2 regions of the Cupriavidus sp. HMR-1 genome follow, and region 1 is predicted to be linked to the other one. Evidence: predicted binding sites of a transcription regulator. Region 1 holds the regulator's gene; the other holds the start of a gene.
What was found. Region 1 encodes LexA, which represses DNA repair genes until DNA is damaged. Its sites were predicted from a motif close to ACTGTATNNNNATACAGT; they were not measured.
Positions count from the first base shown of each region.

Region 1 (5,543 bases):
TTGCGCAGCACCGCACGTTCGCGCACGATTTCCGCGTAACGACGGATATTGGCCGCACTCGGCGTGTTTTGCGCCAGCGAGTTCAGGTAAGCCAGCCCTCCGACCTCCTCGGCCTTGCCGGCTCCCTGGAGCATCTCGAAGACAGTGATCACGTCGGCCGGCTTGGTCGCCGAGATCAGGCGGGCAATGCTCTGAAAGATCAGCCGATGGTCGAAACGATAGAAATCGGCTTCGGAAATGAAGTCGGCAATCCGGTCCCAGGCGGCGTTATCCAGCAGCAACCCGCCAAGTACCGATTGCTCGGCCTCGATGGAATGCGGTGGAACCTTGAGACTGTCTAGTTGGGGATCTGCGGCGGGCGCGTTCATGGGGGGCAATTATAGCGGCGCTGAAGGCCGCGCAAACAAAAAAGGCAGGAGCGCAGCTCCTGCCTTTTTGTGCATCGCGTACGCCAAACCGAGCTGGCGCACTGCTTCGCGGGGTACGGCTTAGACGTGCTCGCCCAGAACGGCCACGGTCACATCCACCACCACGTCGGTGTGCAGAGCAACGCTGACCGGGTGGTCGCCAACAACCTTCAGCGGGCCGGACGGCATGCGAACCTGAGCCTTCTCCAGCTTGAAGCCTTGGCCAGCCAGGGCTTCAGCGATGTCGGCGTTGGTCACCGAACCGAACAGACGGCCGTCCACACCCGACTTCTGGGTGATCTGGACGGTCAGGCCGTTCAGCTTCTCGCCTTCAGCTTGAGCGGCAGCCAGCTTTTCGGCGGCGGCCTTCTCCAGCTCGGCGCGCTTCACTTCGAATTCGGCGATGGCGCTTTGCGTTGCGCGGCGTGCGCGCTTGGTCGGGATCAGGAAGTTACGAGCGTAACCGTCCTTCACGCGAACGATGTCACCCAGGCTACCCAGGTTGATGACTTTTTCCAGCAGAATGACTTGCATCGTGTATTTCTCCTTGCGGTCCTGGGACTATCAGTTCTTGTGCAGGTCGGTGTACGGCATCAGCGCCAGGAAGCGGGCGCGCTTGATGGCCGTATCCAGCTGACGCTGATAGTGAGCCTTGGTACCGGTCAGGCGAGCCGGCGTGATCTTGCCGTTGTCGCCGATGAAGTCCTTCAGCGTGTCCAGATCCTTGTAGTCGATCTGTTCGACGCCAGCCACGGTGAAACGGCAGAAGCGCTTGCGCTTGAACAGCGGGTTCTGTTGCTGAAAGCGCTTCTTGTTCTTGTTGTCACGTTTGACGAATGCCATGATTCAATCCTTTTCGAATGCTTTACATCGAGTGATGTGAAAGACCAGTGTCCTGCTGTTGCGGTGCTTGCGGGCCAGAAAGCCTTCGCAATCGAGCAGCGTATCGAGCGGCAACCGCTCAAGCTGCTGACCAATGGCGCCAATGCCCATGGCCACGATTGCGAACTCCACCTGCCGGGGCGTTTCCGCCTCCAGCGCCTCGCCGGCATGCTGCAGAATGCAGTTGACGACGGGCACTCCGGCCGGCGTATAGCGCAACGCCTCTCGCTCGACGAGCGTGGCGATCAGCCGAAGCTGGTTCACCGCGACATAGCAGTCCGCTCTCAGGCGGGCTGGCCTTCCGTGGTCGTTTGCGCGGCCTTGCGGGCTTCTTCGCGCTGCACTTCCTTCATCATCGGCGAAGGAGCAGTCTCGGCCTTCTTGGTCTGAACGATCAGGTGACGCAGCACGGCGTCGTTGAACTTGAACGCGTGTTCGAGTTCAGCCAGCGTGTCCTTGCCGCATTCGATGTTCAGGCAAACGTAGTGAGCCTTGGCCAGCTTCTGGATCATGTAGGCCATTTGACGACGGCCCCAGTCTTCCACGCGGTGAATCTGGCCGTTTTGCGACGTGACGAGCTGCTTGTAACGCTCGATCATCGCCGGCACTTGTTCACTCTGGTCCGGATGGACGATAAATACGATTTCGTAATGACGCATTGACGCTCCTTTTGGGATGAGCCACCCGGGCGTCACGTCCGGTGCGGCAAGGTTGAGTAGCCCGCGAGTATAGCCCGGAAAGGGGCCTTCCCGCAAGAATTCGGCGCCCGGCCTGCCTCAGTACCGCTCGAAGAGCGCCTGAAGCCGGGCCGCATCGCGCCCCAGCGAAGGGTCGTCAGCCAACGCCAGCAGCAGCAGCACGCGCGCCTTGTAGGGGTTGAGGTCACCCGACGAGACGAATACGCCACCTATCGGTCGCGGCGGTGCGGGGATTGCCACATGACCAGCACCGGTACGCGAACTACGCGCCACCGCTATACCACATGCCGCGGCGTCGACCAGCGCGGCCGTCAGCGTTTCGTGCACGGAACCGTTGCCAGCCGCGGCCACGACGAACCCTAGCACGCCTGCGGCCACCATCGCGTCGATAGCTACCCTCCCCGGCTGCGCATAGCTGGCGACGATCTCCACCAACGGCCATACAGCGGGCACCGGCAAGCGCGGCGCCTGACCAGGACCCGGGGTGCGCGAGAAATGGACGTAGGTATCCTGCACAAAGCCAAGCGGACCGGCAACTGGCGAATGGAAAGCATCGACAGCCGACGTATGCGCCTTGACGACATCACGCGCGGCATGAATCTGCTGATTCAGGACCACGAGCACACCCTTGCCAACCGCCGCCGGGCTTGCCGCCACGCGCACCGCATCGAGCAGGTTCAGCGGCCCGTCAGCCGAAAGCGATGTCGATGGGCGCATGGCCGCAGTCATCACGACAGGCAACGGGCAAGCCTGCGTCAGATGCAGGAACATCGCCGTCTCTTCCAGCGTGTCAGTGCCATGTGTGATCACGATTCCGGCGACATCGGCCTGCGCGGACCAATACCCGATTCGCGCGGCAAGCAACCGCCAGAGATCGAACATCATGTCCTTGCTGTCCACCTGCGCCACCTGCTCCGCTTCGACCCGCGCCACATCTGCCAGCGCGGGCACTGCCTGCACAAGTTGCGATACAGGTACTGTCGCAGCCTGATAGTGCGCGCTACTGGCAGGATTAGCGGACGAACCGGCGATGGTGCCGCCAGTCGCGAGCACAACGATACGAGGCAGGAGTACGGACATGGACGGGGTTGACGGAGCTTGAAGGCGGGCCGATTGTAACTGCGCGAACGCCTGGCCGAACCCGTGGCAAACCCGTGGGCCTCACCCCACGGAACTACTCGTGTTGAGCCGGCTGCGCAAAATGTGCTTGCACTTCACCCGATACTGTATAAAATCACAGCATACTGTTTAAACATACAGTGCTTCGGCACAAGACCTGCGACCCATGGCGACCCTGACACCCCGGCAGCAGCAGATTTTCGACCTGATCCGCGACACGATCCGCAACACGGGCTTTCCGCCCACTCGTGCTGAGATCGCCGCCGAATTCGGCTTCTCCTCCCCCAATTCGGCCGAGGAACACCTGCGGGCTCTGGCGCGCAAGGGCGTGATCGAGCTGACGCCGGGCGCATCGCGAGGCATTCGCCTGAAGGTGACGCGTAGCGACTCTGAACGACCCGATCAGTTCTCGTTACCGATGGCGGGTGTGCTGCAACTGACATTGCCATTAGTCGGTCGTGTCGCAGCTGGCAGCCCGATTCTGGCTGCCGAGCATATCGACCGGCAGTATCAAGTCGATGCCTCTGTCTTTGACGAGCGCCCCGACTATCTACTTCGCGTTCGCGGCCTGAGCATGCGCGACGCCGGCATTCTGGATGGCGACCTGCTTGCCGTGAAGAAAGCCAGCGAAGCTGCGAACGGTAAGGTTGTCGTCGCCCGTCTGGGCGATGACGTCACCGTCAAACGCTTGAAGAAACGCGGCGATACGATCGAGTTGATCGCCGAGAACCCCGACTTCCAGAACATCGTCTTGCATGCAGGACGTGATGAGTTCTCCCTGGAGGGTATCGCAGTTGGCCTGATCAGATCTTCAGGCTTCTGACTCTCCGGACCCAGGCAGCTGGCCACCTGCCCCGGTCACCCGCTTTTGCTTTGCCAACGCCGCCCTGTCCTTTACGGACGACGGGTGCGGACTTCTGCTGAACGCAAATTACGAGGTGTTGCCATGCTGCAATCCGAAACCGTCGCATCCCGCCGTCCGGTCAAGCCGGTCCCCTTCCGCCAGATCAAGGGCGTTCGCGTCTACCAGGGCACCCATCGCCGCACCATGGTCGGCAATATGGCCGCCATCTGCCGAATGCTCGAGCTTGCTGAACCCTCCTCGAAAACTCTTGATTGAGGCAGCCCGCTCTCTTCTGTCACCATGCACTGCAGCGCATTGCTGCATGTACGGGCGATGATGGCCCCGGGACCCGACGCTGATCGGGGCCCGACCATCATCAATCTGACTCGACATTAATCGGCCAACGGCGCGCCGAACCAATCGGACGCGAGGTCTGCCTCAAAGGCAGCCAGCCAGGTCGCAGCCCCGCCAGCGCCTCCTTTGTATTTCTGCAACTGACCGCCGACCACGCGTTCGACAGTCACCATATCCGCAGCAGCCCCCTCCCCCGGATTGAGCGCGTTCGCAACCGCGAATTCGAAATCCTCGGGGACGAATCCGTGCCTGGCGCAAATGGACTCCAGAGCCTCCCGCACATCGGGAGAGAGTTCGTGAAATCTGAGCGTCATCCTTCTCCTCCGCAGCATCTGCAATTCCTGATCTTTACAGATTACTTGCCCGATTTCGCGACGTCGCGCATTTTCCTAGCCATTCGTAGTTCTTTGGGCCAATGAAAATTTCTCGCTCTCCGGCTAGGGTAACAACCGAGAACGTCGATCGTGGCGGAAAGCGCCAACCCAGCATGGTTTTGCCCCATTCGATCCGACGATGACGAGAGGTTGAAGCCTTTCGTCCCTCCCACGCCCCTATACCGCACAGCACCTTCAGGAGATGCACGATGGCCAAGCACGATACGTCAGGGCTCGCCAGCCTGTCGCCTTTCGAACTCAAGGACGAACTCATCAAGTTGGCAGGAAGCGTATCGAATCGCCTGATGCTAAACGCCGGGCGAGGTAATCCGAATTTTCTGGCAACCATCCCGCGACATGGTTTCTGGCAGCTCGGCCAGTTCGCCATGATCGAATCGGAAAGGTCATTTTCGTATTTGCCAGAAGGTGTCGGCGGTTTCCCGCGACGCGCAGGTATCGAGGAGCGGTTCGACCTTTATGCCCGCGTGCACAAGGACGTTCCCGGCGTCAAGTTCCTGACCGGGGCCGTATCGTATGTGCGCGACCAGCTCGGTCTGGATGGCGGTGATTTCCTGTACGAAATGTGCGAAGGGATCCTGGCCTGCAACTATCCGGTTCCCGACCGGATGCTCCGACTGAGCGAGAAGATCGTCAAACAGTACATCCGCAAGGAAATGATTGGCGCGCATCCGTTCCTGGGCGATTTCGACCTGTACGCCGTGGAAGGCGGAACCGCCGCGATGACGTACCTCTTCAATTCGTTGAAGGTCAATCATCTGATCAATCCCGGTGACACGATCGCACTGGGAATGCCGATCTTCACGCCGTATATCGAAATTCCGGAACTGGCCGAATACCACCTGAC
Region 1 covers NZ_ANKP01000236.1:34,497-40,039, reverse strand. Annotated here, with positions in the region: gene D769_RS24820 (replicative DNA helicase) at 1-368, opposite strand, end outside; gene rplI (50S ribosomal protein L9) at 489-941, opposite strand; gene rpsR (30S ribosomal protein S18) at 972-1,250, opposite strand; gene priB (primosomal replication protein N) at 1,254-1,553, opposite strand; gene rpsF (30S ribosomal protein S6) at 1,574-1,948, opposite strand; gene D769_RS24795 (asparaginase) at 2,066-3,067, opposite strand; gene lexA (transcriptional repressor LexA) at 3,273-3,929, shown strand; gene D769_RS32460 (hypothetical protein) at 4,053-4,226, shown strand; gene D769_RS24785 (hypothetical protein) at 4,343-4,618, opposite strand; gene D769_RS24780 (bifunctional aspartate transaminase/aspartate 4-decarboxylase) at 4,888-5,543, shown strand, end outside.

Region 2 (5,543 bases), on a different contig from region 1:
CTACTTCGGCAAGAACCCGACGCTGTGCTTCGATACGACGATTCCGTTCGGCCTGACCGCGCGCCAGCAGAACGCCTGGATGCTGCAGGGTAACGGCATGAAGCTGATGCGCGAGTTCTTCAAGGAATACAACGTCGTCAACTTCCTGGGCGGCAACACCAATGCGCAGATGGGTGGCTGGTTCCGCAAGGAAATCAAGAGCGTGTCGGATCTGCAGGGTCTGAAGTACCGCATCGCCGGGTTTGCTGGCGTGGTGCTGTCGCGCCTGGGCGTGGTGCCGCAGCAGATCGCCGGTGGCGATATCTACCCGGCGCTGGAAAAGGGCACGATCGACGCAGCCGAATGGGTGGGCCCGTACGACGACGAGAAGCTCGGCTTCTACAAGGTGGCGCCGTACTACTACTACCCGGGCTGGTGGGAAGGCAGCGCTCAGCTCTCGTTCTATGCGTCGGCACCCGAGTTCGAGAAGCTGCCCGCACTGTACAAGCGCGCGCTCGAAACGGCCACCATCGAGGCCCATACGAACATGATGGCGAAGTACGACACCGTGAACCCGCAGGCGCTGGCCCGTCTGCTGGAAAACGGCGTGAAGCTGCGTCCGTTCTCGAAGGAAATCATGGAAGCCTGCTTCAAGGCCACCCAGGAAGCCTACGCGGACGAAAGCGCCAAGAACCCGTCGTTCAAGAAGATCTTCGACGACTGGCGCGTGTTCCGTAACAACGAAGCCGCGTGGTTCAACGTGGCCGAGCAGGCATTCTCGCAGTTCAGCTTCGCCCGCAAGCTGTAAGTAACAAACGCCCCTCTCCCGCGCGGAGAGGGGCGAGTGGAGAGGGCCCGCACTTTATCCGCTAGCCACGCCCGCAAGGCGCTCACACGCGCTTGCTCCCGCCCCGGTAGAATCCGCCCACAACCGGACATCTACCCGGGACATTTCCCCATGCAACTAGGCATCTTCTACGCGCTGCTCGCGTACATCATCTGGGGCCTGCTGCCCCTCTACATCAAATCCCTGCACGGCGTTGCGTCGCTGGAAATCCTGCTGCATCGCATGGTGTGGTCGCTCGTGTTTCTTGGGGCGATCCTGCTGTGGCGCCGGCATTTCGGCTGGCTTCGCGAGGTGGCGGCCAATCCACGCCTGGTGCTCAATTTCGGAGCCAGCGCGGCCCTGCTCTGCTGCAACTGGTTCCTTTATATCTGGGCCGTTTCCGCCGATCGGGTGGTCGACGCCAGCCTGGGCTACTTCATCAATCCCCTGTTCAGCGTGCTGCTTGGCGTGTTGCTGCTGCACGAGCGGCTGCGCCCCGTGCAATGGCTATCGATCGCGATTGCCGCGGCCGGGGTGATCTGGCTCACGGTGACGGCTGGGCAGTTGCCGTGGATCGCGCTCGGTCTGGCGGCATCGTTCGGCGGCTATGGACTGTTGCGCAAGACCGGTGCCCTGGGGGCGCTGGAAGGGCTGTCGCTGGAAACACTACTGCTGTTTCCGTTTGCCGCCGCCACGCTCGCCTTTCTGTTTCTGACGGGTCAGGACACCACGCGCGCCGCAGCACCGGGTACGCAGGTGCTGCTGGTGATGGCCGGTCCGATTACCGCCGTGCCGCTGCTGTTCTTCGCGGCAGGCGCACGGCGCATTCCGCTGTCGCTGCTCGGGCTGCTGCAGTACGCCGGCCCGACACTGCAACTGGCGCTCGGCATCTGGCTATATCACGAGCCGTTTCCGCCGCAAAAGCAGATTGGCTATGCGCTGATCTGGGTATCGCTGGCCATCTACGCGGCCGAAGGCCTGCTTGTCAGCAAGCTGCTGCAGCGGAAAACTATTAGCGTTAAGAATGAAGTCGGTGAAAGTACATGAACTTAAATCTATTAAATTGATGGTTTGCGAGAGAGGCCGCTGACAGGCCCTCCGCAAAATCCGGGCGCGGCACTATACTGTACGTTTATACAGTGCTCGATTCTCCCTTTCGTCCATGTCCTTATCCGCACGGCGCATCGCCCATCTCGACATGGATGCCTTCTATGCGTCCGTCGAACTGTTGCGCTACCCGGATTTGCGCGGCCAGGCCGTCGTGATCGGGGGCGGTCGCAACGCCGTGCCCGAGGTCCTGCCCGACGGCACACGCCGTTATGCGCGTCTGCGCGATTACGCCGGACGCGGCGTCGTGACCACGTCCACCTACGAGGCCCGCGCGCTTGGCGTGTTCTCCGCCATGGGGATGATGAAGGCTGCCAAGCTCGCACCCGACGCAATCCTGTTGCCGACCGACTTCGACGCCTACCGGCGTTACTCCGGGTTGTTCAAGGCTGCAGTCAGATCATTCACCGAACAAATAGAAGATCGCGGAATCGACGAGATATATATCGATCTGACTGATGTTGATGGCGAGGCGCGCGATGTGGCGGCCCGCATCAAGGCAGCCGTGAACGCGGCCACCGGGCTGACCTGTTCGATCTGCGTGGCGCCAAACAAGCTGCTGGCCAAGATCGGTTCCGAACTCGACAAGCCCGACGGCTTGACGATCCTGACGCCGGCCGATATCCCGACACGAATCTGGCCGCTGGCGGCCCGCAAGGTCAATGGCATCGGCCCCAAGGCGGCGGAAAAGCTGGCGGCGATCGGCATCGAGACCGTGGGGCAATTGGCGGAGGCCGACACCGCGCTGCTGCAGGCCCATTTCGGCCGCAATTACGCAAGCTGGCTGGCCGAAGTGGCGAATGGGCGCGACGAGCGGCAGGTCGTGGTCAGCTCCGAACCCAAGTCGATGAGCCGCGAAACCACGTTCGAGCGTGATCTGCATCCGCGCAGCGATCGTCCCGTACTGTCCGAGCAATTCACCCGGCTTTGCATGCGCGTGGCCGAAGATCTGCGGCGCAAGGGCTATGTGGGGCGCACCGTCGGCATCAAGCTGCGTTTCGACGACTTCCACACCGTCACGCGCGACCTGACGCTGACCGCGCACACCGCGGACGGCGCGACGATCCGGCATGGCGCTACCGAGTGCCTCAAACGTATCCCGCTGGAACGACGCATCCGGCTGCTCGGCGTACGCGTCAGCGCGTTGATCCCGGCCGCCGATCAGGGCGATGACCCCGCGCCGGTCCAGGAGGAATTGCGCTTCGACGCCGAGCCGGATTCCCCTGTTTTCCGTTGAAGCGGGTTTGAATCCCCTGTGTCATACGGGCCTATCTATGTCCCGGTAGAATCGGCGGCCATGACATCCGCCACCGCCCAACGCGCCGACGCCCCTGCTGCCTGGATCACTCCCCTCCTGGCCACCGCGTGCGGCATGATCGTCGCCAATCTCTACTACGCCCAGCCACTGGTCGGTCCGATCGCGCGGGCGCTCCAGCTTTCTCCCGAGATCGCCGGCCTGATCGTCACGCTGATCCAGATCGGCTATTGCGTGGGCCTGCTGCTGCTGGTGCCCTTGGGCGATATCGTCGAGAACCGCAAGCTTGTACTGACGCTGATCGCCGGCTGCGCGGTGGCATTGGTCGCGGCAGCGCTCGCTACCCACGCGAGCGTGTTCCTGATCGCCGGTTGCGCAATAGGCTTGTGCTCGGTGGCGGTGCAGGTACTGGTGCCGTTCGCGGCACACCTCGCCCCCGAACATGCGCGCGGCCGGGCCGTCGGCAACGTGACCAGCGGCCTGCTGATGGGCATCATGCTGGCCCGCCCGGTATCGAGCCTGGTGGCGGACCTGTTCGGCTGGCATACGATCTTCGCGGCGTCGGCCGTGGCCATGGTGCTGCTTGGCGTGGTGCTGTCGCGCAAGCTGCCGCAGCGCCAGCCGGCGCCCGGCGTGAACTATGTCGAGATGCTTGGCTCGATGGGGCACCTGTTGCGCACGCAGCCGGTGCTGCGGCGGCGCGCGATGTACCAGGCGAGCATGTTCGGTGTATTCAGCCTGTTCTGGACCACCACGCCGCTGTACCTGGCCGGGCCCGCCTTCCACATGTCCCAGACCGGCATCGCCGTGTTCGCGCTCGTGGGCGTGGCCGGCGCGATTGCCGCGCCGATGGCCGGCCGCTATGCCGATCGTGGCCACAGCCGCCAGATGACCGCCATCGCACTGGCGCTGGGCGCCGGCTCTTTCCTGCTGAGCCGCATCGGCGTCGAAGGTTCGCTCATGTCACTGGTGGCCTTGACCGTCGCGGCCGTCGTGCTCGACTTTGCCGTGTCGGCCAACCTGGTGATCGGGCAGCGCGCGATCTTCTCTTTGTCCGCGGAGCATCGCAGCCGCCTGAATGGGCTCTACATGGCCATCTTCTTCGTCGGCGGCGCGATCGGCTCGTCGGTTGGCGCATGGGCCTATGCGCGTGCCGGCTGGCCGCTGGCGAGCTGGATCGGCTTCGCCTTGCCGGCCGTCGCCCTGCTCTATTTCCGAACCGAGCCTGCAAGCACCTGACCGCGGTTGAATCAGACGGAAGACGCTCGTCTCCCATGCACCAGACGTCGTCGTGTGCTCTACACTGTGCCAGCATATCGGTACCATCATTCCTGAATCCGTCGTCGCAGTACCCGCAAGAAGCGGGCTTGCCGGAGACGTCCAATGGCATGGCACAAACTGCTTCCGCGGCCGCGCTGGCTGCCGCGTGCGGCACTGATATATCCGCAGCGCGTGGTGGTGGTGGGATTTGGCCTGGCGATGCTGCTGATGCTTGTCGTGGCGATGCGCGACCTGTACCTGCTGCGCGAGCGCGTCCTGATCCTGCATCAACACGACCTGGCGCTGCGCGCACTTGGCGCGGAAGCGGTTATCAATGCGGAACGGTTCAAGCTATCGTTCGTGCGCGATTACGCGCAGCAGCTTCTCGAACTCCAGCAGGGTACGAAAGCGTCTACTGACGGCGATGTCGAACGTGCCTATGCGGCACGCAATGAACCTGTCTGGGAATTGCAGGTACCGCTTGGCGACGCGCCGATCGTGGGGGTGTCGCCCCAGACCCTGAAAGGACTGCAAGGTTTCGAACGCCGCGACGAGGACCTGCGGGCGGATCTGCAGGCCGCGCGTCAGCTCAGCCATGTGCTGGGCGTCAGCCAGCGCAGCGACCGTCCCGATGGCACGGTGACGTTCATCTCGAGTAACGGCTTTTACGTGACATATCCCGCGTTGCCACCGGACAGGGCTCCTGCCCTGATCAAACGCTTCAGCGGGATCGACTATTACCGCAGCCTGCTTCCCGATCGCGATCCCAGCCACGAAATGCGCTGGGCGCAGGTCTACACGCAATTCGAAAGCACGCAACTGCGCACCACACTGAGCGTGCCGGTCTACGTCGCCAAACGCTTCCGTGGCGTCGTGGCCGTGGACCTGGAGATTCGCCGTCTGCGTGACCTGATTGGCTTGCCGGAGATCCTGGGGTCTCATCGCTACCTGCTGGACCGCAACGGCAATGTCATCGTCTCGAGTCAGACCGGAGGCAAGACCAATCTGCGCTGGCCCGACGATTTCGCCGGGGACCTGCGCAATACGGCGGTGTCGGACCTCATCTCGCAAGGCACGGGTATGCGGCACGTCAACGGCCAGTATGTGTACTTCCAG
Region 2 covers NZ_ANKP01000020.1:23,790-29,332, forward strand. Annotated here, with positions in the region: gene dctP (TRAP transporter substrate-binding protein DctP) at 1-787, shown strand, start outside; gene rarD (EamA family transporter RarD) at 938-1,852, shown strand; gene dinB (DNA polymerase IV) at 1,968-3,149, shown strand; gene D769_RS00585 (MFS transporter) at 3,210-4,406, shown strand; gene D769_RS00590 (cellulose biosynthesis regulator YedQ) at 4,551-5,543, shown strand, end outside.
Region 2: a site for LexA is predicted at 1,929-1,946, ahead of dinB (DNA polymerase IV). Genes of this name have one in related genera too.